DNA from 3 places in the Geobacillus sp. CAMR5420 genome. Region 3 is predicted to be linked to each of the others. Evidence: riboswitches for the same ligand, from Rfam matches in the RefSeq annotation. Region 3 holds a riboswitch; each other region holds the start of a gene.
What was found. Region 3 has a riboswitch for S-adenosylmethionine ahead of metK (methionine adenosyltransferase). Riboswitches for the same ligand answer to the same signal wherever they lie in the genome.
Positions count from the first base shown of each region.

Region 1 (10,052 bases), on a different contig from region 3:
AGCCGATGGTCGCGGATGATCCTCTCAAGCAAATACTCGCACCCCGAGCGGACGAGGCGATACACTTCGGCAAAATTCCCGGTATAATACGGATCAGGCACATCGTCTTTTTCCCGGTCGGGAACAAAGTCAAGCAACCGGGCGAGCACCGCTTTCGAACGGGAGCCAGCCAATCGGCGCAAATCGTTCAAGTTGGCTGCGTCCATGGCGATGATGTAATCAAATTCTTCCAAGTCACGGTGGTTCACTTGCCGGGCGCGGATGCCGGAGTAGTCGATCTTGTTTTCAGTCAAAACCCTTCTTGTCCCCACATGCGGCGGCTCACCGACATGCCAGCTGCCTGTTCCCGCCGAATCAACGACAATCAGCCCGTCAAGCCCCCGCTCTTTCACCAAATGGCGGAAGACCGCTTCCGCCATCGGCGATCGGCAAATGTTTCCAAGACAAACAAACAGCACTTTAATCATCCAAACAGCCACCCCTCTCGCTATGTCCACGGTGCTTTCCACCGTTAGTTTTCCTTCTTTCCTTTTCATCTAGCCCCTTTTTGGCCCTAGAAGGAAGGTCGGTGATGTAACGAAAAAACACTCCAGGGGGGAGCTTTCGCGAATGGATCAACAACTCTTCCGCGCGTTCACGACAACCATTTTGAAGAAAACGCGGTGTTTCACCAACCTTCTACACTGGCACTATGCATGTGCACCTACATTTTACCACATCATCCGTTTTTCATCAGAAAAGCAAGCCATGCAATCTCTCCCCATTCTTCCTGCACCTATGGTACAATACATAGTAACTTGCCATGAAAGGAGCAAACCAATGGATTTATCAAAACGGTCGGCGGAAAACGTCGCCTACATGATCGAACAGCTGAAGCAAAAGTTGAAAGTGCTGAACTTGGATGCCATCAAGCCGTCCCATTTTTCCGAGGAATGGTACGATGAATTGAGAGACATTTACGAGATGGTGATGAAACGCGAGACGTTCAGCCCAAGCGAAATGCAGGCGATTGTCGAAGAGCTCGGAAGCCTGCGCAAAAAATAACGTTCCCATCTGCTGCTAGGCAGGCAATGCAGCTGTTTCGCATAAAAACAATTCCTATCGAAAAACTATGATTGACATTATCGTCAATTGTGCTAAAATTTTAATCAATTAAATGACATGCGTTGCATACGTTGCTCGGGAGTGAGGGAGGAATTGGCTCAATGAACTCCGACAACCTGCCACCTATAGCAAAGTGCCAATTCCAGCTAAAGAAGATCTTTAGTAAAATAAGGGGCGCCCTTTCTCCCGCTCTTTCTGGTTAATGCAAGGAAGGATTTTTGCCGCCGAATTGCCGTTTGGCCGCTATATATCCGACTAATTATGTGGATTTTCTTTGATTTTATGAGGAGGAGAAACCGATGCTCACGTATGATCAGTGGGAAACGGCGGAAAAACCGTCTTTTCCGTTCGATAATGAAACAAAAGGGGCTCTTGACGTCCTCGCTTGGGCGTATCGCGAATACGGCGATGAGATCGTATACGCGTGCAGCTTCGGTGTTGAGGGGATCGTGCTTATTGATCTCATCTCCCAAGTCAAGCCGGATGCGGAAATCGTATTTTTGGACACTGGTCTGCATTTCCGGGAGACGTATGATACGATCGCAAAAGTGAAAGAGAAATATCCGGCGCTTCGCATCGTGATGAAACAGCCGCGCCTAACGTTAGAAGAACAAAAGGCGCAATTTGGCGACGAGCTTTGGAAACGCGACCCGAACAAATGCTGTGAGCTGCGCAAAGTCATTCCGCTGCGCGAGGTGCTGACCGGGGTGACGGCGTGGATTTCCGGCTTGCGCCGCGAACAATCGCCGACGCGGCGGCATGTCGAGTACATCAACAAAGACGACAAATTCCGTTCTATTAAAGTTTGTCCGCTCATTCACTGGACGTGGAAGGATGTATGGAATTACGTGTATCAACACAACCTTCCGTACAATGTACTTCATGACCACGGCTACCCGAGCATCGGCTGCGCCCCGTGCACGACGCCGGCTACAGATCCGAACGACTTGCGCTCCGGGCGCTGGGCCGGCCAAGGGAAGACGGAATGCGGTCTTCATCTCGCTTAAGGAGAGAAAAACGATATGCTCCTTGCCATTGCTTTGATCGCATCCTTTTTCTTCGCCATGAACATCGAGGCGAGCGGCGCGGCGGCCTCGATGGGCGTCGCTGATGAATCGGACGCCATTCCGATTCGTCAAGCTGCTGTTTGACAGCGACGTCTATACGGTCATCGCCATCTTGAGCGTCTGCTTGGCGACGCTTGGCGTCATCAGCTTAAAAAAACGGTCGCCGAAGAAGAACGTTCGCTTCACGAACATGGCGGCGGCATTTAATTAACATCTATCAATCTAGGAGGTTATGAACATGAGCTTAAGCACCCCGCATGGCGGTACATTAATCAATCGTTGGAATCCGGACTATCCACTTGATGAGGCGACCAAAACGATCGAGCTCTCCAAAGCCGAACTGAGCGACTTGGAGCTAATCGGAACGGGCGCCTACAGCCCCCTCACTGGTTTTTTAACGAAAACGGATTACGACGCGGTTGTTGAAACAATGCGTCTTTCTGACGGCACCGTCTGGAGCATTCCGATCACGCTCGCGGTAACAGAAGAAAAAGCGAAAGAGCTCGCCGTCGGCGATAAGGCGAAACTCGTTTATCATGGCGACGTCTACGGCGTCATTGAGATTGCTGACATTTACCGCCCAGACAAAACGAAAGAAGCGAAGCTCGTTTATAAAACGGATGAACTTGCTCACCCAGGTGTGCGCAAACTGTTTGAAAAGCCGGATGTGTATGTCGGCGGGGAGATTACGCTTGTCAAACGGACCGACAAAGGCCAATTCGCCGCGTTTTATTTTGATCCAGCGGAAACGCGGAAAAAGTTTGCTGAGTTTGGCTGGAACACCGTTGTCGGCTTCCAAACGCGCAATCCGGTTCACCGCGCCCATGAATACATTCAAAAATGCGCGCTCGAGATCGTTGATGGCCTGTTTTTAAACCCACTCGTCGGCGAAACGAAAGCGGACGATATTCCGGCTGACATCCGGATGGAAAGCTATCAAGTGCTGCTGGAAAACTATTACCCGAAAGACCGCGTTTTCCTCGGCGTCTTCCAAGCAGCGATGCGCTATGCCGGTCCGCGTGAAGCCATTTTCCACGCGATGGTGCGCAAAAATTTCGGCTGCACGCACTTCATCGTCGGCCGCGACCACGCTGGTGTCGGCAATTATTACGGTACGTATGATGCGCAAAAAATCTTCTTGAACTTTACGGCTGAAGAGCTTGGCATTACGCCGCTCTTTTTCGAACATAGCTTTTACTGCACGAAATGCGAAGGGATGGCATCGACAAAAACGTGTCCGCATGACGCGAAATACCATGTCGTCCTTTCCGGCACGAAAGTTCGTGAAATGCTGCGCAACGGCCAAGTGCCGCCGAGCACGTTCAGCCGTCCGGAAGTGGCCGCCGTCTTGATCAAAGGGCTGCAAGAACGCGAAACGGTCGCCCCGTCAGCGCGCTAAAGGAGGATCGCGATGAGCACGAACATCGTTTGGCATCACACATCGGTCACAAAAGAAGACCGGCGCAAGCGCAACGGCCATCATAGCGCCATCCTTTGGTTCACCGGGCTGTCCGGCTCCGGCAAATCGACGGTGGCCAACGCCGTCTCCAGACGACTGTTTGAGCTCGGCATTCAGAATTACGTCTTAGACGGCGACAACATCCGGCACGGGCTCAATAAAGATCTCGGCTTTTCCGCCGCCGACCGGACGGAAAACATCCGCCGCATCGGCGAAGTGGCGAAGCTGTTTGTCGACAGCGGCCAGTTTGTGCTGACGGCGTTCATCTCGCCGTTTGCCGAAGACCGGGCGCTCGTCCGCCGCTTAGTCGAAGAAGACGAGTTCATCGAAATTTACGTCAACTGCCCGCTTGAAGAATGCGAAAAACGCGACCCGAAAGGGCTGTATCAAAAAGCCCGCCGCGGGGAAATCCGTGAATTTACGGGCATCGACTCGCCGTACGAAGCGCCGGAAGCACCGGAGCTGACGATCGAAACACACCGTTATTCGGTTGACGAATGTGCCGAGCAAGTGCTCGCCTACCTGCGCAAGCGAGGAATGATCCCGGCCGCGAAAACAGACTAATTCCCTCATCCCCTGCCAAAAAAGAACGGGAGGTCATTTGACAAGGTCGTTTTCATCCCAAGGCAGACCATTTACAATAAAAGCAGCCGAGCATCCATGCCGCTTTCCGGCGGCTGGCTGAATCATGCACGAAGGGGCTGAAACAACGATGGGCAAAGTGTATCTTGTCGGCGCCGGCCCCGGCGACCCGGAACTCATTACCGTCAAAGGATTAAAATGCATCCAGCAGGCGGATGTCATTTTGTACGACCGTCTCATCAATGAAGAGTTGCTTTCATATGCCAAGCCGGACGCCGAACTCATCTTTTGCGGCAAGCTGCCCGGCTTCCATGCCATGCAGCAGGAAACGATCAACCATGCGCTCGTCTGGCATGCCAAAAAAGGAAAAACGGTCGTCCGCTTAAAGGGCGGCGATCCGTTCGTGTTCGGGCGCGGCGGCGAAGAGGCCGAGGCGCTGGCCAAACATGGGATCGAATTTGAGATCGTTCCCGGCATCACCTCCGCCATCGCGGCGGCGGCTTATGCCGGCATCCCTGTCACCCATCGCGCGTTCAGCTCAAGCGTCGCCTTTGTCACCGGGCATCGGCGCGACGGAAGTCGTGACGAGATCAAATGGGAAAGCCTCGCCAAAGGCATCGATACGATCTCCATTTACATGGGGGTTCATCACTTGCCATACATTTGCGGCCAGCTGATGAAATATGGAAAAGCGCCGGAGACGCCGGCGGCGGTCATCGAATGGGGAACGACAACTGCTCAGCGCACCGTCACCGGCACGCTCGCGACGATCGCGGCCGTCGTCGCCAAAGAAAACATCCAAAATCCGAGCATGATCATTATCGGAGACGTCGTCCGGCTGCGGGCCAACATTCAATGGTTTGAGCAGTTGCTCGCGTCATCCGCAGCCGCTGGCGCAACATCGTGAGGCGATGGCGATGGAAGCTGTTTTGTACGTCAGCCACGGCAGCCGCATTGCCGCTGCGCGCCATGAAGCGGCGCGTTTCGTCGAACAGTGCCGGAGGACCATCGATATTCCGATTCAAGAGCTATGCTTTGTCGAGCTCGCGGAACCGGACATTGTCACCGGCGTTGACCGTTGTGTCGCCCAAGGGGCGACACGCGTCATCGTCGTTCCGCTTCTCCTTCTTTCCGCAGGGCATGCCAAACACGATATTCCAGCGGCATTGGACATCGCGAGACGGCGCCATCCGTCCGTTGATATCCTCTGCGGCGCTCCGTTCGGCGTCCATGAAACAATGATCGACATCATTATCGACCGCATCAGCGAACAGTCCGCACCGCTTGACGGCGAATCGATGATCCTTCTTGTCGGCCGCGGCAGCAGCGATCCCGACACGAAACGCGACATGTCCGCCATCGCCGCACTTTTAAAAGAAAAAACAAACGTGCCGCACGTGGACGTTTGTTTTCTCGCTGCCATCCGCCCGACGCTTGATGAAGGGCTCGAACGAGCCCATGCATCGGCGTATCGGCGTGTGTTTGTCGTCCCGTACTTATTGTTTACCGGCGTCTTAATGAAAACGATCGAACGGAAGTTGCAAGGGTTCTCTGTTTCCGACAAGCAGTGGCGTTTATGCTCTTACCTAGGCTATCACCCGCGGCTTGTGCTGCACATTCAACAACAAGTATCATCGCTATCATCCGTAAAAAAAGGAGCTTGAACCATCAAGCTCCTTTTTTCATGTACTTTCGACCTCATCTATTATATGATAGAAGCAGAACAACCGTGATAAAGGAGGACTCATCGGCGTGAAAAGAGTTCATGTCATCGTGGAAGGGCGCGTGCAAGGCGTCGGGTTTCGATACTTCGTCCAACACGAAGCATTGAAGCGCCAGCTGACCGGTTGGGTGAAAAACAATGATGACGGAACAGTGGAAATGGAAGTTCAGGGGAATGAAAGCGCCCTTCAACTCTTTTTGAACACCATTGAAGCCGGAACGATGTTTGCCAAAGTCGCCCGCATGCACATCGAGCCGCACGATGTCCGCCCCGATGAAAAACAATTTCGCATTATGTACGGGAGCGGCTTTTGACAACTAGGCTCATCCCCTCAAGCAGCGGCCTTCCCGGCTTTTTCAGCCATCGAGCCGACAGAAGCGCCGGCCCGCTCGCCAAAATCCGAAGGGACAGCGTCTCCCTTGCTTTTCTGACCGCCAAACCAAAAACGGTGCTGCCTTTCCCGCTCTTCTCGCCGCTCGATTACGCCGGCCGCAAATGCGGCGCTGCATAATGGAAACATGTTTCCAAAATGGCCATGTTCGCCTGTTCATTTTTTCGCCGCGCTTCGCGACAAAGCGGGTCGAACACGTCGACAGCGGATGGCGGGTACTCGCCGCATATGTCTACGCCGAGCACTTTTTTATGGAATAAGAGCAATCGGAGGCAGGCGAGCAGCCGGGATAGCGGAATCACTCCTTGATCCCAGTTCGTGACCGCGTCTTCGCGGCGAAGAGCGTCTTTATCGATGCTGATATAGATGCTTCCGGTCGGGATGGTCTCGATGAGCGCTTTTGGCCATTCATCATGATCATCAAATGGAAGAACAGTCATGTTCGGAGATAAACGGAGTTGATGCGAAGAAGCAGTTGGGCCAACGATAACGACTTTTTGCAGCCGCGGATGCTTAAGTGCATAGGAGACCCATGAGCCGCACGAAATGACATCATCTCCTTCTTCAGCATCCGTATGGCGGTCAAAAAGAACGAGCGTAAACGGTTCGTTGATCTCTTTAAGCAATAAATATGTGACATAATGGTAGTTTCCGCTGCCGATCAGCACCGCCCCGCGCTTCCGCCGCCGCTCAAGCCGCCGCTCAATTTCAGCAAGCGCCACTTCGCTGCAATACAAATTCGTCTCCGGTACATCAGTGAGATCGACCCATTCGTGCGGAAACTGAAACAGCCGCTTTTGCGGCCGGTACACGCCGTCAAAATTAAGCATCGTGACACCATTGCCTTGAAACCCCATCGATCATCACCTTTCTTTCGTTGAATCAGCATTCAACGCTTTGTAGGTGCGGATGAGTCCAAGATGTGTCTCTATTTTGATTATACAATAGAAGTCGAAATATTTCCGCTCACACGCCTCGGTCATGTACAATAATAGAAAAACAAACAGCAAGGAGGGAGCCGCTTGCAACCGATCGACACGGCCGCCGTGCAAGAGGCGCTGAATCGTTTTGCCAATCGTGACGTGTATATTCATTTGGAAACGACGAACGGAGCATACGCCTCCCATCATAACGAAGGCTTTTATTCCGTCGGCGCCTACATCCGCAACGCCTGCATCCGCTTCACCCGCGGCAAGATCACCGGCCCCGGGCCATACCGCGTCGGACTGAAGCTTGATCTTGGCTGGGTGTACGCAGAAGGGCTGACCCATTGGGAATGGACAGAAAAAGGACAATTACTGTTGGCAGGCCATGATGATCAAGGGAAATTGGCCGTCGCCCTCGAACTAAGCGACGAACCGTTTGTGTAAGGAGGGAGTTCCGTTGAACGAACGACATGTGCTCGTTGTTTTTCCCCACCCAGACGATGAAGCGTTCGGCGTGTCGGGAACGATTGCCGAGCATGCGCAAAACGGCACGCCGGTGACGTACGCTTGCTTGACGCTCGGAGAAATGGGGCGCAATATGGGCGTGCCTCCGTTTGCCAACCGCGAAACGCTTCCACACATCCGCAAGCAAGAACTGGAGGAAGCATGCCGCATTCTCGGCATTCATGATTTGCGCCTGCTCGGCTATCGCGACAAGACGGTCGAGTTTGAGGATGAAGAAGAGCTGGCTGACCGGATCGCCGCCATCGTGGCGGAAACGAATCCATCGCTTGTCATTACGTTTTACCCCGGCTACAGCGTCCACCCCGACCATGATGCGTGTGGAGCCGCTGTCATCCGCGCCTTAAAGCGCTGGCCGAAAGAAGAACGGCCAACCGTCCATTGCGTTGCGTTTGCGAAAAACTGCGAACAAGACCTTGGCCAGCCGGATGTCGTGCGCGATGTCAGCTCGGTGATCGATACGAAGCTGGCCGCCATTCGCGCCCACCGTTCGCAAACCGAAGGACTGATGCAGGCGGCATCCAAACGCGGCGATGCGCTTGCTTGGCTCAAAACGGAACGGTTTTGGACGTATCGGTGGGATGACTAAACGTATACAGGCGCCGGCCGCACCTCCAAGCTGGCTGAACCGGCACGGCCGGCCCGCCGCCGAAAAAAGGAAGCCCGCCTTTCACGTGAGGCTTGGGCGCCTTTTTCGTTGGCATAGGCAGTGAAGAAAACACCAGCCCGCCCAACCGAATCCGGAACAGGCATTGTTTCCGCTGGAATGTTTCAGATGGGTTGCAATCCGAAAGCGGCCTCGGCGGCCAGATCCCCTTTCAGCACGGTGACGGCTTTTCCTTCGAGCTGAACCCTCTCGCCTGCCACCATCACCCGCACAATGCCGCCTCGGGCTGAAGCTTGGTAGCCGACTAACGTCGTTTTCCCAAGCTTGTCCGCCCAATACGGCCCGAGGCAACAGTGAGCGGAGCCGGTAACCGGGTCTTCCGGCACACCGAGAGCTGGAAAAAAGGCCCGCGATACAAAATCCATTTCTTCTGCCGTTGAACGGCTTGTCACAATGATGCCGCGCGCATCTACTTCTTGAAGCAGGCGGAAATCCGGGGTCAGTCTGCGTACCTCCTGTTCTGAGCCGATTTCCACCAAATAATCGAACCGGTTGCGCCCGATAAACAGCGGTTCAGCTGGCAAGGCACCAACAAGCGCAGCAGGAGGCGACTCAACCCGCACTGGCGTTTCGTTCGGAAAATCGAGCCGAATCCAACCATCGTTGTTTATAGCCGTCAATACTCCGCTGTTCGTGAAAAAGGCAATCGCTTCATCTCGGCGGTGTTCCCCGCGCTCCCACAGCACATGGGCACTCGCCAAAGTTGCATGGCCGCACAAATCAACCTCTGCTTTAGGGGTAAACCAGCGCAGACGATAGCCGCCCTCATGTGGAACTAAAAAGGCCGTCTCAGACAAATTCATTTCTGCGGCAACACGCTGCATCCACTCATCCCCAACCGGCTGCGGCAACAAGCAGACGGCTGCCGGGTTGCCGGCAAACGGCCGGTCGGTGAACGCATCGACAATATACATCGGAATGTTCATTGCTCTTCCCCTCTTTCCCCGTTTCGTTTTTTTTCGTTCGCCAATAGCTGAGCCAACTCTTCATCCCATCGGCCGCGCTGCCGGAAGGAATCAGCAGCGAGCGCCTGAAACAGCCGCTTCCGTCCCTCAGCGTCCTCCACTTCGCGCAATACGATGCCGCGGGCCCGCTGCAAAAACTCAAGATACGGCCTGTACTCTTCGCCATACTGCTCCTCAAGCTCGCGGCGAATGCGGCGAGCAACCGCCGGACTTGCCCCCCCGGTCGACACGGCAATTGTGAGCGGACCGCGGCGGACAACAGCGGGAACGTGAAAATCACACCGCTCCGGATCATCCACGACATTTACGAGTTGACCGGGTGCTGCTGCTTGCGTCACCGCTTCATTCACCTTGCGATCGTTCGTCGCGGCAATCACCAAAAAGGCCCCCGCCAAATCGTCTCGGTCAAACCGCTTTTTCTTCCAAACGATCATCCCCCCCGCGGCCAACGCTTGAAGCTCCGGCTCCGCTTCAGGCGCAATCATCACGATTTCCGCCCCTGCCTCTAACAATCCATGAATTTTCCTTGCCGCCACCTTCCCGCCGCCGACAACGACCGCCCGGCGGCCGCGAAGCTGAAGAATCACTGGATATCCCATCGCTTTCTCCTCCCGCAATACAGACGCTCCTTTGGCCGGTTTTGGGC
Region 1 is NZ_JHUS01000012.1:59,205-69,256, reverse strand. Features, by position in the region: gene DI44_RS13855 (low molecular weight protein-tyrosine-phosphatase) at 1-467, opposite strand, end outside; gene DI44_RS13860 (DUF1128 domain-containing protein) at 820-1,044, shown strand; SAM riboswitch class I at 1,174-1,278, shown strand; gene DI44_RS13865 (phosphoadenylyl-sulfate reductase) at 1,404-2,111, shown strand; gene DI44_RS13870 (phosphate transporter) at 2,127-2,255, shown strand; gene DI44_RS18585 (hypothetical protein) at 2,215-2,382, shown strand; gene sat (sulfate adenylyltransferase) at 2,410-3,570, shown strand; gene cysC (adenylyl-sulfate kinase) at 3,583-4,194, shown strand; gene cobA (uroporphyrinogen-III C-methyltransferase) at 4,343-5,119, shown strand; gene DI44_RS13890 (sirohydrochlorin chelatase) at 5,130-5,876, shown strand; gene DI44_RS13895 (acylphosphatase) at 5,965-6,249, shown strand; gene DI44_RS13905 (arginase family protein) at 6,416-7,183, opposite strand; gene DI44_RS13910 (YojF family protein) at 7,349-7,696, shown strand; gene bshB2 (bacillithiol biosynthesis deacetylase BshB2) at 7,710-8,363, shown strand; gene DI44_RS13920 (PhzF family phenazine biosynthesis protein) at 8,546-9,367, opposite strand; gene DI44_RS13925 (bifunctional precorrin-2 dehydrogenase/sirohydrochlorin ferrochelatase) at 9,364-10,005, opposite strand.
Region 1: another riboswitch for S-adenosylmethionine. It lies ahead of DI44_RS13865 (phosphoadenylyl-sulfate reductase); the one in region 3 lies ahead of metK (methionine adenosyltransferase).

Region 2 (10,052 bases), on a different contig from region 3:
CGCGCTTCATCGGTCAAGAGGCCGACGCGCACATACCCTTCGCCGTGCTCGCCGAACCCGATGCCTGGGGCGACGGCGACATGCGCCCGCTCAAGCAGCATGTCGGCAAACTCAGCGGATGATATGCCTTTTGGCAGCGGAAGCCAGGCGAAAAACGACCCATATGGCGCCGGCGCTTCCCAACCGATCTCGCAGAGCGCAGCGATGAACGCATTGCGGCGCGCCTCATACAATGCGACCAACTCCGTGACACAATCTTGCGGACCAAGGAGCGCCGCGGCGGCCGCTTCTTGGATGGCGCCGAACAAGCTGACATACAAATGATCCTGCAAAAGCTCAAGCGCCCGAATGATCCGCTCGTTGCCGACGGCAAACGCCACACGCCAGCCGGCCATATTGTATGTTTTCGAAAACGTATAAATTTCGACGCCGACGTCTTTCGCCCCATCGGCTTCCAGGAAGCTGACCGGTTTCCGGCCGTCAAAGCCGATCGCCCCATAAGCGAAATCGTGCACGACGGCAATGCCGTGCTTGGCGGCAAACGCCACCGTCTCCGCGAAAAATTCCTTTGTCGCCGTCGCACCGGTCGGATTGTTCGGATAGTTTAAAAACATGAGCTTCGCTCGGTCGGCGACCGACTCCGGAATGGCTTCGTAATCCGGTAAGAATCCGTTTTCCGAAGAAAGCGGCATCATCTCCATCCGCGCGCGGGCAAGCGCGATCCCCGACCAATAGTCCGGATAGCCCGGGTCCGGGACAAGCACCACATCGCCCGGGTTGACGAGGCAAAGCGGCAGCTCGACAAGCCCGGCCTTGCCGCCGAACAAGATGGCGACCTCGCGGGCCGGGTCGATCGTCACCCCGTACTCGCGCGCGTAAAACGCCGCTACGGCTTCTTTCAAAAACGAGTAGCCTTGAAACGGCGAATATTTATGGTATTTTGGGTTCGCGGCTGCCTTCTGCATCGCTTCGACAATGTGCGCCGGCGTCGGCTGATCCGGATTGCCCTGCCCTAAGTTGATCACATCATAACCCGCCTTGATCTTCGCACCGACTTTCGCCACGAGCGAGGCGAAAAACTGCTTCGGCAGCTGTTCAAGCAGTTCGGAAAAGGGAAATTCGATCGTCATCGTCCACACCTTCTCAAAAATTCTTGAAATTCTAGTGCAACATCATATATCGTTAAAAGCAAAATGTAAAGAAAAATTTTTTTCCGAGGTGAACGCTCATGACGATCCGCATCGCCTGCCTGCAGCTTGACATTGCATTTGGCGATCCAGCAAAAAACGAACAGCAAGCCGAACAGGCCGTGGAATCCGCTGCCAAAGACGGCGCTGACATCATCGTGCTGCCAGAGTTATGGACGACCGGCTACGATTTGACGCGCCTGGATGAAATTGCCGACGAAGGCGCCGAACGGGCGAAGGCGCTCGCTTCCCGATTGGCGCAAACGTACGGCGTCCATTTCGTCGCTGGTTCGGTCGCCAAAAAAACAGCCGCCGGCGTGACAAACACGATGATCGTGGCCGACCGTCATGGCCAAATCGTCGGCGAATACAGCAAGCTTCACCTGTTCCAATTGATGGATGAACATTTGTATTTGCAGCCGGGAAACGAGCCAGGCTTGTTCTCGCTTGACGGGCTGCCGTGCGCTGGGGTCATTTGCTATGACATCCGCTTTCCGGAGTGGATTCGCGCCCATGCTTTGGCTGGGGCGGAAGTGCTGTTTGTCGTCGCCGAATGGCCGCTTCCCCGCCTGCACCATTGGCGGACGCTCTTGATGGCGCGGGCGATTGAAAACCAATGCTACGTCGTCGCCTGCAACCGGGCTGGCCGCGACCCGAACAACGTCTTTGCCGGCCATTCGCTCGTCATCGACCCATGGGGCGAAGTGATCGCCGAGGCGGACGAGAAGCCGGGCATTCTCTCGGCCGACATCGATCCCGCGCTCGTTGCGGACGTCCGCGCGCGCATCCCGGTGTTTGCCGACCGCCGGCCGCACGACTATGAAACGGCAAAAAATTTTTTCAAAACGTATTGACAATCGATTGGCCGACCATGTATCATTCGAATCAAGCAACCAAACAATTGAGAACATCGTGAAAATTCCCGAAACTGAATACAAGAAATCGGTACTCTTATCAAGAGTTGGCTGAGGGAATTGGCCCAATGAAGCCCAGCAACCGACCGTAATGCTATCGTGAGATAGGGCGCACGCCAAAGGCGGCGCCGGAAGCGAACCGCTTCCGCAGGGCACGGTGCTAAGTCCAACAGAAAGACCGATGTCTTTCTGAAAGATAAGAGGCGCGAAGACGATGCATCTTCAAGCCTCTTTCCGTATGCGAAAGAGGCTTTTTCATTTGCCGGAAACGCCGAGTTTTAGCGCGCGTCAGAACCGGCATTTGAAAACGAGCGAAATGAAAAAAGGGGGAACAAGGCAATGACCACTGTTCAAACATCGGTTTACGAACCGCTGACCGAACCGAAGGCGGTATCTCTCGCTGTCCGCCTCGGCTTATTCCGCGACGGGGCGCCTCTTTTGTGCCGCGAGATCGGCGACGGCAACTTGAACTTAGTGTTTCATATCGTCGACCAAGAAACAAAGCAAGGCGTAATCATCAAACAAGCGTTGCCGTACGCCAAAGTGGTCGGCGAAAGCTGGCCGCTTACGTTAAAGCGCGCCGTCATCGAAAGCAACGCGCTGCGCACGTTTGCGAGCTATGTGCCGCAATACGTGCCGAAAGTCTACTATTCTGACGAATCGCTCGCCATTACGGTGATGGAAGACTTATCCCGTTTGCAAATCGCCCGCAAAGGGTTGATCGAAGGAAAAACGTATCCGCTTTTGTCCCAGCATATCGGCGAGTTTGTCGCCAAGACGGCGTTTTATACGTCTGATTTCGGCATGAACCAGCAAGAGAAAAAGAAATTGGCGCAAAGCTTCGTCAATCCGGAACTGTGCAAAATCACGGAAGACCTCGTCTTCACCGACCCGTTTTTTGACCACGAAACGAACAACTTTGAAGACGAATTGCGCCCAGACGTTGAAGCGCTTTGGCGCGATGACCGCTTGCACCTAGAAGCAGCAAAGCTGAAGCGCAAGTTTTTAACCGAAGCCGATGTGCTTCTGCATGGCGATTTGCATACCGGCAGCATTTTCGCAAGCACCGACGAAACGAAAGTAATCGACCCGGAATTCGCCTTTTACGGCCCGATCGGCTTTGACCTTGGGCAGTTTTTCGCCAACTTGCTGTTAAATGCGTTGTCCCGCCCTGACGTTGAGCGCCAACCGCTCTTTGATCACATCGACCGGACCTGGGACGTCTTTGCGTCCATATTCTCGGAGCTTTGGCGCACCAAAAGCATCGAGACGTACGCCGCAACACCGGGCTTGCTTGACGATGTGCTCCGGCATGCGTTCGTCGATGCTGTCGGCTTTGCCGGCTGCGAAGTCATCCGCCGGACGATCGGCCTCGCCCATGTGGCCGACCTTGACGGCATCGAGCAGAAAGAAGCCCGCCTTGCCGCCAAACGACACGCGCTCCGCCTCGGCCGCCGCCTGATTGTCGAGCGCAACGAGCTGACCGGAACGGACGGCTTCCGCCGAGTGTTTGCAGAAACCGAATAGTAACACGGCGACGACCGGCCCAGTGCCGGCCCGGATCAACGGAAAATGTGAAAAGAAAGGAAGACGACGATGGACACCTTTGCCATCCCGCGCTCTGTCGAGTGGCGCGAGACGCATATCACGATTTTAAACCAACAAAAATTGCCATTAGCAACAGAATATATCGACCTGCATACGCTTGAAGACGTGTACGATGCGATCGCCTCGCTGAAAGTGCGCGGAGCGCCGGCGATCGGCATCACCGCCGCTTATGGTCTGGCGCTCGCCGCCTCGCATTATAAAGCGGAAACGGTCCACGAGTTCCATAGCCGCCTAAAGCAAGACCGCGATTATTTGGCAAGCGCCCGCCCGACGGCCGTCAATTTGGTTTGGGCGCTTGACCGGCTCACTGCCGCCGCCAAAGACGCCGCCTCAGTCAACGAAGCGAAAACGGTGCTTATTCACGAGGCGATCCGCATCCAAATCGAGGACGAAGATGTCTGCCGCCGCATCGGCGAACATGCGTTATCGCTTTTTCGCCCAGGCGACCGGGTGATGACGATTTGCAACGCCGGCTCGATCGCCACCGCCCGCTACGGCACGGCGCTCGCCCCGTTTTATTTGGCGAAAGAGAAAGGGATCGAGTTATCCGTGTACGCCCTTGAGACGCGCCCCGTTTTGCAAGGAGCGCGTCTGACCGCCTGGGAGCTGATGCAAGCAGGCGTCGACGTCACGCTTATTACGGACAACATGGCGGCGCAAACGATCAAAGCGAAAGGGATTCGCGCCATTATCGTCGGAGCCGACCGGATCGCACAAAACGGCGATACAGCGAACAAAATCGGCACGTTCGGCCTCGCCTTGCTCGCCAAATCGTTTGGCATTCCGTTTTACGTCGCCGCACCGTTGTCCACCATCGATTTGGCGACAAAGACAGGGGCAGACATCCCGATTGAAGAGCGCCATCCGGATGAAGTGACCCATCTGGCCGGCGTGCGCGTCGCCCCGGAAGGCGTCAACGTGTATAACCCGGCGTTTGACGTGACGCCAAACGAACTGATTACCGCGATCATTACCGAAAAAGGCATCGTCCGCGGCAGCTACAGCGCGGCACTGCCAGCGTTATTTGCAAAGGAGGAGCAGCATGAAACGATTTAAGGCCTTATCGTTCCTTTCTCTTCTTTTCTTTGCCGTGTTCTCCGTCTTGGCCGGCTGCACGAACGAGCAAGACGCCGTGAGCTCTAAGCCGGCCAACGAAACGAAGCAAACGGCCATCCAAGGCGACACCGTCTCATCCAACAGCCAAACCGCATCGAGCAGCGAACAGGCGGCCATCCCGGAGAAGCTGAAAAAACCGGTGAAGATCGCCGCCATTATGCAAATGTCCATCGGCACGTTCTCGTCGCAATACATCGCCGGCGTCAAAGAACAAGTGCAAAAGTTCGGCGGCGAAGTGCAAATTTACAACGCCGACAACGACTTGACGAAAATGGCCTCATACGTAGAAACGGCCATCACGCAAAACGTTGATGCCATTCTGCTTGATCACGGCCGCGCTGATGCGCTCGAAGGCCCGGTGAAAAAAGCGGTTGAAAAAGGCATCCCGGTCGTCGCCTTTGACAACGATTTGAACGTTCCCGGCGTCACCGTCATCGACCAAGACGACTACAGCCTCGCCTGGAAAACGTTAAAAACACTCGCCGAAGATTTAAATGGAGAGGGCAACATCGTCACGATTTGGGTCGGCGGTTTTACTCCAATGGAGCGGCGCCACGTCATTTATGAGGCGTTCAAAAAACGCTATCCGAACATAAAAGAAGTCGCCAAGTTCGGTACGGCGAGCGCCAACACGGCTTTGGACACGCAAACGCAAATGGAGGCCATTTTGAAAAAATATCCGAACAAAGGCGACATTGACGCCGTCTTCGCAACTTGGGACGAGTTCGCCAAAGGAGCGACGCGCGCCATCGAGCAAGCCGGGCGTACGGAAATCAAAGTATACGGCATCGATTTGAGTGACGAAGACTTGCAAATGATCCAAAAACCGAACAGTCCGTGGGTGGCGACAACAGCGACGGATCCGGCGGAAGTCGGCCGCGTTCAGGTGCGGTTCGCCTATCAAAAAATCGCCGGCGAGAAAACGCCGAACATTTACTCGCTCGAGCCGCATTTAGTAAAACGGACCGACTTGCCCGATAAGCAAGTATCGATGAACGAGCTTTCGCAATACATCCCGGGCTGGGGGCAATCGAACGTCGCCATCTCGCCATGGATGAAAACGTTGGAAGCTCAGGTGAACAAAAAATGAACAGGCTGTCAATGCGAGGCATTGAAAAATCGTTTGGCGCGGTGCGCGTGCTTGACGGCGTGGACTTTTCCGTCCGTCCAGGCGAAGTCCACGCCCTTTTGGGCATGAACGGCGCCGGCAAAAGCACGCTCATGAACATTTTGGCCGGCGCCATTCCTCCCGACGCCGGCACGATCACGATCGATGGCGTCAACTGCACCTTTTCGTCGCCGCTTGACGCGAAACGAGCCGGCATCGGCTTCGTCGTCCAAGAGGTCGACACGGCGCTTTTCCCAGGATTGCCCGTTTACGAAAACTTGGCGGCTGATGAGCTCGCTGATGTGAAGAAACAGCCGATCCGCTCGCTGCGCCGGGAAAAAGAACGGGCCGCTGCTCTGCTTCGCCGCGTCGGCCTTGCCATTTCGCCGGCAAAGCTCGTGCGCGACTGCTCGCTCCATGAAAAACAGCTGATCGTGCTCGCCAAAGTGTTGTCATCGAATGCGCGCTACATCATTTTGGACGAACCGACCGCCGCCTTGAGCGAAGCCGAAACGAAGCGGCTGTTTGCCATCATCACGGAACTGAAACAGCAAGGCGTCGGCTTTATTTACATCTCTCATAAACTGAAAGAAGTGCAGGAAATCGCCGACCGGCTGACGATTTTGCGCGACGGCCGCGTCGTCTACCATGGTTCCGCCCGCGGTTTGCCGCTTGAAGACATCGTCCTTCATATGACCGGAACAAGGCGAGCCGCCGCCATGAAACAAACGCGCGCGCATGGAAGCGACATCGCCTTTGCCGTCCGTGGGATCACGATCGAAAAAACCGGCACGACGGTCGATCTTTACGCCCACCGCGGCGAAATCGTCGGCATCGCCGGCTTGGTCGGCGCCGGCAAGACGGAGCTTGCCGAAAGCCTCATCGCCCACCGGAACACATCCGGCGAGTGGGAAATTGATGGCAGACGCTATGTGTTCTCATCGCCTTATGAAGCCATCGACGCCGGCCTTTGCCTCATCCCGGAAGAACGGCGCAAACAAGGGCTGTTCTTGCCCGAGTCAGTGAAAACCAACATCACCGTCCGCCTCCTTTCCCGGCTGTCGCGCTGGCAATGGATCAGCCGGAGGAAGGAAACGGACGCCGCCGACGAACTTGTCCGCTCGCTCGGCATCCATCCGCCGTCGCCTTCGACCGCTGTCCGCCACTTAAGCGGCGGCAACCAGCAGAAAGTCGTCATCGGCAAATGGCTGAACACAAACGCGCGTGTTTTTCTATTCGACGAGCCTACGAAAGGAATCGATGTCCACGCCAAACAAGAGGTGTTTTCCATCATCCGTGCTCTCGCCGATGAAGGAAAAACAGTACTATATTTTTCGAGTGAATTTCATGAGCTTCTTGAGGTGTGCGACACCATCTACATCATGGCTGACGGCCGGCTGCTCACCCGCCTGCCGGCCGCAGAACTAACCTATGAACAGCTTGTGTACTATTGCAGCGGAGGTGAGATCGATGAGCCAGCCGGCCGTTTCCGCGCCGCCGTCGAAAAAAGCGGCGCCGTTCATTCTTGAATTTTTGTATAAACATGGCACACTGCTTGCCATTTTGGCTGTAATCGCCTATTTTGGCCTGACACAAGACCGGTTTTTCACCTATGAAAACTTCAGCGACATTTTGCGTTCCATTTCCATCGTCACCTTGGTGGCCATTGGCATTACATTTTCGCTCATCGTCGACGGCTTCGATTTGTCGGTCGGTTCGACAGTGAGCTTGGCGACGATTGCCAGTGCGGCGGCGCTTGTCTTGCATCGCCAAGAAATTTTCGTCACCTTGCTCGTGCCGCTGTTGCTCGGCGTCGCCGTCGGGCTGCTTAATTCGTTGTTGATCGTCAAATTCAAACTGCCCGATTTGCTCGCCACGTTGGCGACGATGTACGCGATCAACGGCGTGCAGCTTACGTATACAAAAGGATTTTCGATTTATAACGACATGCCGCTGCCTGATGGCGGCACGGCGCCGGGCAAATTTATTCCTTCCTTTTTATTTATCGGCCAAGGGGAGCTGTTTGGCGTGCCGTTTTCGGTCTTGCTTATGCTGTTTGTCGTCATTGCCGCTCATCTGTTTTTAACGTACACGAAACCCGGCCGCCTCTTTTATTTGACCGGGGAAAACCGCGAGGCGGCAAGGCTCTCAGGCATCCCGGTCAACCGCTATCGGACATATGCATACGTCATCAGCGGGTTTTTTGCGGCCTTAGGCGGCATCGTCCTTGCCTCGCGCATCGGCACCGGGCAAGTGTCGGCCGGCGCCTCGCTTTTAATGGACAGCGTCGCCGCCGCCTACATCGGCTTTTCTGTCTTCGGCGCCGGCAAGCCGAACGTCATCGGCACCCTGTTCGGTTCGATTTTGATGGGCGTGTTGTTGAACGGCTTGACGATGATGAACGTCCCGTATTACGCCCAAGACATTATTAAAGGCGCCATTTTAGTCGGCGCCCTCGCGTTGTCGCATTGGCAAAAAAAATAATGTCCCGTTCCCTGCCCCCATGGATTCGCGTCATGGGGGCGGGCGCCATTTTGGGAGGCATACACACCCACCGATCAGCTGAAGCGCGATTGATAGCGCCGCTCCAACTCCAGCAGCTTTGCTTTTACATCGGTCCGGCTTCCGGCGTAGCCGACGAGGGCGCCGTTTTTGCCGACAATGCGATGGCACGGGACGATGATGGCGAGCTCATTCGCCCGGTTCGCCTGGCCGACGGCGCGGACCGCCTTCGGGCGGCCGATTTGCGCAGCGATGTCAGCGTATGTCGCCGTCTCGCCGTATGGGATGCGGCAAAGCGCCGCCCACACTTCTTCTTGGAAGGGCGTCCCTTTCCATTTCAGCGGCAAGTCAAATACTTGGCGTCGACCGTGGAAATACTCATCCAGCTGCCTAAGCGCGCGTTCAAGAAGCGGCGACCAGCTTTTGACAACCGAATGTTCGCCGGCGAACGCGCGCCATTCTTCTGGAAACAGCTCGACTTTGACAATCGCGTCGCCGTCGGAGGCGACGTAAATGTCGCCGAGCAGCTCTGAGCGGTATACTGCATATTCAATCGTCATCGTCGTCCTCTCTTTCCATTCGTTCGATCGGCAACGTGATATGGAACGTCGTGCCGACGCCGACTTCGCTTTCCACTTCAATTTTCCCTTGGTGCTCTTCTATGATTTTATAGCTGACCATCAAGCCGAGGCCGGTGCCGCGTTCTTTCGTCGTATAAAACGGCTCGCCAAGCTTTTTGATTTTATCTTTTGGAATGCCGCATCCTTGGTCGGTGATGGAGATGCGCACATAGCACCCGGCGCGGGTGATGCGCACCGTAATGTCCCCGCCTTTTGGCATCACTTCGATGGCGTTTTTCAAAATATTGATGAACACTTGCTTCAGCTGATTCGGCTCGCAATACACCGGCGGCAGCCCGCGGTCGAAATCGGCAATGATTTGCACGTTATGCATCATCGCCTGGGCGCTGATCAAATCGATCGTATCCTGCATGATTTTGCAAATGTCGTTTTGCTTGTATTGCACCGCCTGCGGTTTGGCCAAAACGAGAAACTCGGTGATGATCGATTCGATCCGCTTCAATTCCGACATAATGACATTAAAATACATCGAATAGTCGCCGTCAATGCTTCCTTGCAACAGCTGAATGAAACCCTTTAGCGCCGTCATCGGATTGCGGATTTCATGGGCGATGCCGGCGGCCAATTCCCCGACGACGTTGAGCGTATCCGACTTGCGCAGCTGCAGCTCCATCTCCTTGCGCTCGGTCACATCGCGCAGCATCATCATCCCGACGCCGGGAATCACTTCCTTTTTCAGTGAAAACTCAATAATTCTCCCTTTTCCCTCGTCGAAAAATTCGACCTCGCCGCTCGCTTCGCCGGTGCGTTGGCATTGTTGAAGCAGCTTGTTGAGCTGGCGGCGCGCCCGCTCCGGAACGAGCTCGACCACCATTCGGCCAAGCAGCGCCTCCTTTTCGACGGAAAAAATGCCGCAGACAACCGGATTGGCGTCGATGATCCGATGCTTGGCATCCCAAAGCAAAATACCATCCATCGCATGATCGAAAATGCTCCGGAACTTTTGCTCGCTTTCGCGCAGCTCGCGCTCGATTTT
Region 2 is NZ_JHUS01000024.1:44,995-55,046, reverse strand. Features, by position in the region: gene DI44_RS11585 (pyridoxal phosphate-dependent aminotransferase) at 1-1,130, opposite strand, end outside; gene DI44_RS11590 (carbon-nitrogen family hydrolase) at 1,229-2,041, shown strand; SAM riboswitch class I at 2,136-2,304, shown strand; gene mtnK (S-methyl-5-thioribose kinase) at 2,441-3,628, shown strand; gene mtnA (S-methyl-5-thioribose-1-phosphate isomerase) at 3,698-4,765, shown strand; gene DI44_RS11605 (sugar ABC transporter substrate-binding protein) at 4,752-5,915, shown strand; gene DI44_RS11610 (sugar ABC transporter ATP-binding protein) at 5,912-7,462, shown strand; gene DI44_RS11615 (ABC transporter permease) at 7,404-8,417, shown strand; gene DI44_RS11620 (methylated-DNA--[protein]-cysteine S-methyltransferase) at 8,492-8,995, opposite strand; gene DI44_RS11625 (PAS domain-containing sensor histidine kinase) at 8,985-10,052, opposite strand, start outside.
Region 2: another riboswitch for S-adenosylmethionine. It lies ahead of mtnK (S-methyl-5-thioribose kinase); the one in region 3 lies ahead of metK (methionine adenosyltransferase).

Region 3 (10,052 bases):
CCAAACAATACAAAAAATTGCTGGTTTTTTTCAACCGATTGACTAAACGTAACGCTTAACAATCCCCCTATCACCATGCCGCCAAAGAAAACAGAGTTAATATATCCCCACCATTCCTCTCCTACATGTAATTGTTCTTTCACATAAATATAAAGGATGGCCGAAATCCAGACGCCATTTCCGATTCCTTCAAAAAATGACATGAAGCTAATCGATTTCGCGTGCACATTTCTCCACGTGTATTCCCATCCTAGACGGATCGAAAGGAGAAAGTTCTTTAGGCCTTTGTCTTGGACCGTATTCTTCTTTGTATGTTCTTGTATAGGCAACAGAAACATGAGAATGCTTGAAACGATATAGAACAATAAGGTGATATGGATTAAAAGGAACGGCGATCCCGCACTGACAATCAAACTCCCGATCGGCCATGCGCTAAGTTTGATAAATTGGTCTAACGTGTTTAAAAAACTGTTGGCTTTCAAGATTTCCTCCTTGGAAACGATAAACGGAACGAGGGAGTTTTTAATCGGATTATTGATCCCGTCTAAAAAAGCGATCAATGATACAAAAACGTAAACGATTGCAATGTGATGTTCCGCACCCCATTGCAAAAACAGCGAGAGAAAAAGCAGCAGAAATGTTTTACACAGTTGTCCGTAGGACAGTAACGTTTTTTGTTTATAGTTTTCAAAAAATATCGGTGCGACGATTCCACTAATAAATAACGACAATGTAACGAAAAAAGGGACTAAGGTGGCAGCCATGGCTTTCGATGTCAAATGATATAGGCAAGAGACAACGGAAACAATGTAGAACACATCTCCGAAATTCGCGAAAGATTGTCCGATCCAAAGGAAATGAAATGGTTTCTTTTTCATGACCTCAATCCTCTCTTTGATCATCGAAACGATTGGTAATGGAATCGTAAACACGAACCAAAAGCCAGCTCTTCAGTTTTTGATAAAACGAGCTTTTTGTCGCGCCCCTAAGAGAGGAGGCGAAAGAAAGCGGATGGATTTTCAACAATTTCCTAAAGGCGAATGGATATACTGAAGCAATGGAAGCCTCCCCCTTATTCTGTTTAGAGTCCATTTTTATTCCTATGGTGCTGGTTGAGCATCAGCGCTCAACTAGCACCACAGGTATAGAATAATTTTATTTTTTTGATTGTTGTAATTATACATTTTTTTGTTAAAATGGCAATGAATACAAATAGAAGGAGGTGTTATTCCATGAATAAAAAGCATGTCGAAAATATTAAACGTTATGTTGAACATTATTTAAAAAGTAATGCACAAATGTCTCTTGTAGTACAACCACTTAGAATGCAAATTCATTTGACAAAGTAGTTTGTTCAATTTATGAAAAAAATGGGGCTAGTTGATCGCTAAAACTCAACTAGCTCCAGGAACATCGCGAAAAGTCCAACCTCGACGGTTACGACCCATGGGAAGGGGAGCGCTCCTTCACCCGTGGGGACATCACCCAAGAGCCTAAAATGGCCTCAAAACTGTCGAACTCGGGTGAAAGATGTACTTGACTTTTAGGAACAAACATGATATTGACCCTCCCAGTTGAACAAAATAACAAAAAATGGAAATTGATCTTTTTGACGTTATGAAAAACGTTTTTTGTCAAGTGTATTTTGTGGTGAAGAGCCATAAATATACCGTGAATAGGGGGAGTAGTATGTCAAGTATAGTTCAGACAGAATCAAAAATCTTTTTACCATTTCTGCATAAATCACACATTATCGAGAATATCGAGATTCTAAAAAATTATGTCGAGCAGGAAAGTGGAAAGAAATTCCCATTAGGTGTCACGTTAAAAGAGAAATATTTTGAAGCCATAAATTATATTCAAGATGTTCCTGTTCCATACTCAAACGAAAAAATACATGTTACATATTTTGATAAAACATTGCAAAATAAATTACTTAGTTTGGGTATGATTGACAAAGAGGATTTGGAAAACGATAAACACATTTATTCACAACAAGAGCAAGAAGTAATTACTGATAGAATTGAAAAAGCATTAAAGTTGATCAAAGTATTGCATAATGATTTGTATGATTTAATTAATACACTTATTGGTACCTTTTTGATTTTAAAAAAAGATTTGTTTGGTGGAGGATCAGTGTCCAATGTTATGGGATTAGTATGGTTAAACCCTCAATCTGATTGGTCAATCATTGAATATGCAGAGGCCATTTATCATGAGTTTATCCACCAAAGTATCTTCTTGGATGATATGATTAACTGTATGTTTCCTAATGCTAATGAATGTGCAAAAGAAGAAGCTCTAGTTACATCAACCATCTTGAAAATCAAAAGGCCTTTAGACAGAGCATATCATGCTGCTGGAGTTTCTATAGGAATTATGCATCTTTATCACTTGTTTAATGATTCTAAAAATTCTGAGAAGTATATGGATGATTTGCGGAAAACAGTTGAAGAAATAGAGGCAAGAACACAATTCTTGGGGGAACAGGGAGTAAAAACTTTAGAAATCATGCGCAAGTTCATTAATCATCCATCTTTTGATGACATTACGTATTCCTTACAGAACTAATGGCCATTGCGACAAATGAAAACACAGAAGCCCATTGCGTTTGATCGAGTCCGGTTGTTTTGAGGTTGTTTGAGGCGAATGAAACGGATCGACGTACAGAAATGCTTAAGGATTCAGTGTCGGAGTCCAAAGCAAAGGAAAGAAATAAAAAACAGCCGGACAGGGAACGGTTCCCTGTCCGGCTGGGTTCTTGTTAAACGAGCGGTCCGCCGAGTTTTTCGATGGACGGATCGATGTGGGCGAATTTTTGGAAGTTGGCGCGGAATTTTTGCGCTAGCTCTTTTGCTTTTTGTTCGTATGCTTGTTTGTCGGCCCATGTGTTTTGCGGCTGCAGGACGTCATCGGGCACGCCCGGGACGTGCGCCGGGATGGCGAGGCCGAAAATCGGATCTTTGACTGTTTCGACGTTGTCGAGCTCCCCTTCGACGGCGGCTTGCACCATCGCTCGGGTGTAGGCGAGCTTCATGCGGCTGCCGACGCCGTACGCCCCCCCTGTCCAACCGGTGTTGACCAAAAAGACGCGGACGTTGTGTTCAGCGATTTTTTGCCCGAGCATTTCCGCGTACTCGACGGCCGGGCGCGGCAAAAACGGTGCGCCAAAGCACGTTGAGAACGTTGCTTCCGGTTCGGTGACGCCGCGTTCGGTGCCGGCGAGCTTGCTTGTGTAGCCGCTTAAGAAATGGTACATCGCTTGTTCGCGCGTCAGCTTGCTGATCGGCGGCAGGACGCCGAACGCATCGGCTGTCAAAAACACGATCGTGGACGGATGGCCGGCGACGCTCGGGTCGATGATGTTTTGGATCGCCTGAAGCGGGTAGGCGGCGCGTGTGTTTTCCGTCAGCGTGCCGTCGTCGTAATTCGGCACCCGCGTCGCGTCATCGAGGACGACGTTTTCGAGCACCGCGCCGAAGCCGATGGCGTCAAAAATTTGCGGCTCTTTCTCGCGCGATAGGTTGATGCATTTCGCATAGCAGCCGCCTTCGATGTTGAAAATGCCGCGGCTTGACCAGCCGTGTTCATCATCGCCGATCAAGCGGCGGTTCGGGTCGGTCGAGAGCGTCGTTTTTCCCGTTCCCGACAAGCCGAAAAAGAGGGCGACGTCGCCTTCCTGGCCGACGTTGGCCGAGCAGTGCATCGGCAGGATGCCTTGTTCCGGCAGCAAATAGTTCATCACCGAGAAAATCGATTTTTTCATTTCGCCGGCATACTCGGTGCCGCCGATCAACACGGTGCGCCGTTCAAACGAGATGATGATGAACGCTTCCGAGCGCGTGCCGTCGACTTTCGGGTCGGCTTTAAAGTTCGGCGCGCAAATGACGGTGAATTGCGGCTCATGCACGGCGAGCTCTTCGACGTTCGGCCGAATGAACAGCTGATGGACGAACAAGTTGTGCCAGGCGAATTCGTTGACGACTTGAATCGGCAGCCGGTATTTCGGATCGGCGCCGGCAAAGCCTTTAAACACGAACAGTTCATCTTTCTTCATTAAATAGTCGAGCACTTTGTCGTACAGTTTATCAAACGTCTCCGGAGACATCGGCTGGTTGACCGCTCCCCAGTCGATCGTTTGCTTCGTTGACGGTTCTTCGACGATGTATTTGTCTTTCGGCGACCGCCCTGTGTACTTGCCGGTCGTGACCGCGACGGCTCCGGTGTGCGTCAGCCGTCCTTCGTTCCGCTGCAGGACTTTCTCGACGAGCTCGGCGACGGACAGTTGATGATGCACGTACGGTTTTTGCAGCAATACATCAAGCTTATTCGTCATGTTTGCGATCCCCATATTCAAAACCTGCCTTCTTTTTGAAATCACTCTTGAAAATAGTATAACACATTTTTATTAATAGTCCATACTAATTGTGTGGGTTTTTCAAACTTTATTTTGCCCAATGTGTCGATTTCCTTGAGGAAAGAATTTTCTCGGCTGGAAATGATAAAAAATGAATTTTGATAGTTGACTTTGCCGATTCCATTGCGATAAGATAAGTCATTGAACGGATACTCTTATCCCGAGCCGGTGGAGGGACAGGCCCGATGAAGCCCAGCAACCGTCACAACTGTACATGTGTGAAATGGTGCTAACCTGTGGCAAGGCGCAGTCCTTGAACGATAAGAGTGAAAGGAAGCAATACGATTGCCATGACCTTTCCTCAGCCGTTACAGGAAAGGTTTTTTATATTGCGAAGGGAAAAAGGGAAATGAGTTCCGTGTCGCCACATTATGCCAAGAGGAGGAAACAAACCGAATGTCAGCCAAACGCCGCTTGTTTACTTCAGAGTCTGTGACGGAAGGACATCCGGATAAAATTTGCGACCAAATTTCTGACGCCATTTTGGATGCCATTTTGGAAAAAGATCCGAACGCCCGCGTCGCCTGCGAAACGAGCGTCACGACCGGGCTGGTGCTCGTGAGCGGGGAAATCACGACATCAACATACGTGGACATTCCGCGCATCGTCCGCGATACGGTCCGGGAGATCGGCTACACGCGCGCCAAATACGGATTTGACGCCGATACGTGCGCGGTGCTGACGTCGATTGACGAACAATCGCCGGACATTGCGATGGGGGTGAACCGGGCGCTTGAGGCGCGCGAAGGTCAGATGACTGACGAGGAAATTGAAGCGATTGGCGCCGGCGACCAAGGATTGATGTTTGGGTTCGCCTGCAATGAGACGGAAGAATTGATGCCGTTGCCGATTTCGCTTGCGCACCGCTTGGCGCGCCGATTGGCGGAAGTGCGCAAAACGGATGTCTTGCCGTACTTGCGGCCGGACGGGAAAACGCAAGTGACGATCGAATACGATGAAAACGGCAAACCGGTGCGCGTCGATACGATCGTCGTTTCCGCGCAGCACCATCCGGAAATTACGCAAGAGCAAATCGAGCGCGACATTAAAGAACAGGTCATCAAGCCGGTCGTGCCCGCAGAGCTGCTTGATGAGAACACGAAATATTTCATCAACCCGACAGGACGGTTTGTCATCGGCGGTCCGCAAGGGGATGCTGGGTTGACGGGGCGCAAAATCATCGTCGATACGTACGGCGGCTACGCCCGCCACGGCGGCGGCGCGTTCTCGGGCAAAGATCCGACGAAAGTCGACCGCTCGGCGGCGTATGCGGCCCGCTATGTCGCGAAAAACATCGTCGCGGCAGGACTGGCCGACAAATGCGAAGTGCAGCTTGCCTACGCGATCGGCGTCGCCCGCCCAGTTTCGATTTCGATCGATACGTTCGGCACCGGCAAAGTATCGGAAGACATTTTGATTGAGGTCGTGCGCAACAACTTCGATCTCCGCCCGGCGGGCATCATCAAAATGCTCGACCTTCGCCGCCCGATTTACAAACAGACGGCTGCTTACGGCCATTTTGGGCGTACGGACATCGACCTGCCGTGGGAGCGCACCGACAAAGCCGCCTTGTTGAAAGAACAAGCGCTGGCGTTGGCGGACAAGTGATGAAAGAAAAAGAGCTGCCTGATCACGGCAGCTCTTTTTTGTTGGCGCACGATGTCCGCTGTTGCTGCAGCGCTTTGTAATACTGCCCTTTCTCGACATATTCGCGGCGGATGCGCTCCATTTCACGGATGTCGTCTTCCGTCAGTTCGCGGACGACTTTCGCCGGCCGGCCGAGGGCGAGCGTGTTGGGCGGAATTTTTTTGCCCGGCGGCACTAAACTGCCGGCGCCGATAAACGCGCCTTCCCCGATTTCCGCGCGGTCCAAAATGATCGAGCCCATGCCGATGAGCGCGTTTTTGCGAACGATGGCGCTGTGCAAAATGACTTGATGGCCGACTGTTACACCGTCTTCAATGATAAGCGGATTGTTTGGACTTTGATGCAAAATTGAGTTATCTTGAATATTGACCCGGTTGCCAATCACCGTTGGCGCCACATCGCCGCGAATGACGGTATTGAACCAAATGCTCGTCTCTTCGCCGATCACGACATCGCCGGTGATCGTCACATAGTCGGCGATAAAGGCGGAGGCGGCAATTTGCGGCGTTTTGCCTTTGTATGGGTAAATCATGGGCGTTCGTTCCTTTCTGCTGCAAAATCGATCGTTCACCATGTATTGTACAACGCTGCGTCCAAATCGCCAACGAAAGTGAGCGCGCCTGGTCGGGATTGGTGAAAAACGTTTCGTTTCGCCCGATGAGTGGTTGGGATCGGGAAAGAAGATCCGATTTCACAAAGCTTCTCAACGTGAGAAGAACCGTTGTTGAGCGGTTTTTTCATTCCATCGCCAACCCTTTTATGGTTTGCCCCGCCCGCATTGATGGCAATACTGGAAGACGAGATCGCAGGCTGTTCAGACGCGAAACGATTTTGGTTGCTGATAAGATGGAAATGCTAGGAGACGAGACCATGGTGTTTGCACCTGAGGTGAGCCGATTGAACATTCCGAAAAACCCCATCGCCTTGATGAAAATGGTGTATCGTGACGTGCTTCCGCTTGTCCACCGCGAGCTTGCCTATTGGCGGCGCCAGGCCGAGCGCATTCCCGACCCGGAATTGCGGCGCCAGGCCTTGGCGAGCATCGCTTCGAAAACGTTCCATTGCGAAGGCGGCTCCATTTTGGCGCTCTTGGCCGGAGAAAACATGGAGGATTGCATCCGCTTTATCGTGGCTTACCAGACGATCAGCGATTATTTGGATAATTTGTGCGACCGCAGCACCTCGCTCGATCCGCTCGACTTTCGCGCCTTGCACGATTCGATGCCGGACGCTTTGACGATCGGCGCGGAGCCGTCGAACTATTACCGCCATCGCCGCGAACAGGAAGACGGCGGCTATTTGCCGGCGCTCGTCCGCACGTGCCAAGAGGTGCTCGAGACGGTGCGCCATTATGAGACGATCGCCCCATTTTTGCATGAATTGGCCGGATATTATTGCGACTTGCAAGTGCATAAACATGTCGAAGCGAGCGAGCGGGTGCCGCGGCTGGAGAAATGGTTCGCGCAATACAAAGACGCCTTGCCGCCGATGGAATGGTATGAGTTTTCCGCCTGCTCCGGTTCGACGCTCGGCATTTTCTGCCTCGTCGCCTATGCGTTTGGCGAATCGCTGCCGCCGGAGATGGCGAGACAAGTGCGCGACGGTTATTTTCCGTACATTCAAGGACTGCACATTTTGCTCGACTATTTGATCGACCAGGAGGAAGACCGGGACGGCGGCGATTTAAACTTTTGCTTTTACTATCCGAATGAAACGGTGATGCTTGAGCGGCTTTGCCATTTCATCGAAGAGGCCGACCGCCATGTCGGCGCCCTTCCGCACGGCGAGTTTCACCGCCTTATTCACCGAGGGCTTCTTGGGTTGTATTTGTCGGATGCCAAGGTGAAAAAGCAGCGCGGGCTGCGCCGGCTGGCGCGCCGGCTCGTCCGCGCCGGCGGGGCGGCGTCGCAGTTTTTCTATTGGAACGGAAAAGCATACCGCTTTTGGCAGGAGCGGCAAAAACGGCTGTCCTTTTCATAAGGGCGGCTGTTTGCTTGTATTGGCAAGAGCAGTGGTTCGTCGGCGGATCGGACGGAATCAGGCGCCCCCATCCGCCCGATTCTCGAGCGCGAGCAAAAACGGCGGGTTGTTTTGCCGATTGATGAATTCGTATTTCAAGGCATGGACGCGCCGTTGATCAAGAGAACGGACGTAATCAAGGAGCGCGTCGCGTTCGCGCTTTCCTTCCGGATGGCCGTGGTAGACGACAAGAACGATGACGCCGCCCGGCTTCATGACGGAAAGCAACTGGCGGACCGCTTCGATCGTCGATTCCGGCTGGGTGACGATTTGCTTATTGCCGCCCGGCAAATAGCCGAGGTTGAACACCGCGCCGGCGATGCGCCCGTGTACATCGGCGGGAAGCGCCTCAAGCAGTTCACTATGGCTTCGCTCGAACAACGTCGCCCGCCCGCATAGCCCATGTTCCGCGAGGCGGGCGGAAGCGGCGGTGATGGCCTCAGGCTGAATGTCAAAGCCGAACACATGGCCTGTCTCCCCGACGCGTTCGGCCAAATACACGGTGTCGTGCCCGTTGCCGACGGTCGCGTCGACGGCGATGTCGCCTTCGTTGACCGCTTGATCAAGCAAAAAGCGGGCAAACGGCAAAATGTTCATCAAAGCCATCGGTTGGCCCCTCCTTGTGATCGTTTCATCGTTTACGTTGGCAGGCGTGGCGTTGCGCCAAAGTGTCGGATGCCATCGCTTTTCCCCTAAACTTTCCATCCTCTGCGCCGGCGTGACAGAAAACCTTGAGCTGACCGACATTGATCGAGCTGAACGAAGATCCTCACGTCGGCATTGTAACAAAAACTTCATGGAAAATCGACCGCTGCCAATCATTGGCGTGATACGGCCGGCCTATGCGGCGCATAGTAAACATGAGGGAATATCACGAAACGAGGTGAGCGCATGGCGACAAGACAATCCGTTGAGGAATTTTTGCAGCGGTGTGAAGATGTGATCCGCTACGCGAAAGAGCAATATACGGAAGCGCAAAAGCAGGAGCATTACAACATCACCGAATACACCAACGCCCAGCAGATGCTCGAGCAGACGGTCATCGATTTAGCGCACTTGGCGCGAAGCTGCAACGCCCAGCAGCGTGAGCAGCTGCATCGGATGCGGCTCCAGCTCGAGCAATTGCAAAATGACATGATTTTGCTTGACCGCTGAAACGAGGAGGAACACAACATGAAGCGACGCTTGAAACAAACGAATCCGGAACAAAAAACACGCAACGGCCAAAACAATAACGATTTGGAGCTTGGTCAAGACTTTGACCCGGTGAAGCTGGCGAAAAAGCAATACGAGGAAACGGGCGGCCAACCGATCCGCTCCAAGCAGCGGAACGGGTGACGACAAGCCAAAGGGGCGAAAGCCGCTCCGTCTTGTTCTTCTTTTCGCGCAGGAGCCCCGCTTCAAAAGCCATTGTTTCCGTGGGGAGTTAGTTTGGCAAAAAAGTGGCGGACGCATCGGAACGCTCCGCCTTTTTGATTGCATTTTTTCCTGTTTTCCCCTACAATTATTTCGGAACTCAAAATAAAAACCAGAAAAGGATGATGACCGATGCCCCGCGCTCTTTGGTGGCTACTTGTCGGCATGGCGCTCAATGTGACAGGGGCGTCGTTTCTATGGCCGCTAAACACGATCTATTTGCACGAACAGCTCGGCCAGCCGCTCGCTGTCGCTGGTGTCGTGCTCATGCTCAACTCTGGGGGAAGCGTCATCGGCAGCTTGGCCGGCGGCTTTTTGTTTGACCGGATCGGCGGGTTTCGCGTTTTGTTGGCCGGAGCGGTGTTGACGATGGCCGCGCTCGGCGGCTTAAGCGTTTGGCACGGTTGGCCGCATTATGCGGTGTTTTTGGCGTTTGTCGGCGTTGGCAGCGGCGTCGTCTTTCCGGCGGCGTCGGCGTACGCCGGGGCGATTTGGCCGGAAGGGGGGCGGCGGGCGTTCAACGCCTTGTATGTCGCGCAAAACATCGGCGTCG
Region 3 is NZ_JHUS01000057.1:31,649-41,700, reverse strand. Features, by position in the region: gene DI44_RS02860 (MFS transporter) at 1-878, opposite strand, end outside; gene DI44_RS19505 (HEXXH motif-containing putative peptide modification protein) at 1,690-2,571, shown strand; gene pckA (phosphoenolpyruvate carboxykinase (ATP)) at 2,765-4,351, opposite strand; SAM riboswitch class I at 4,570-4,684, shown strand; gene metK (methionine adenosyltransferase) at 4,814-6,025, shown strand; gene DI44_RS02875 (gamma carbonic anhydrase family protein) at 6,048-6,596, opposite strand; gene DI44_RS02880 (tetraprenyl-beta-curcumene synthase family protein) at 6,935-8,044, shown strand; gene DI44_RS02885 (class I SAM-dependent methyltransferase) at 8,102-8,689, opposite strand; gene DI44_RS02890 (YtzC family protein) at 8,975-9,238, shown strand; gene DI44_RS02895 (hypothetical protein) at 9,257-9,421, shown strand; gene DI44_RS02900 (MFS transporter) at 9,632-10,052, shown strand, end outside.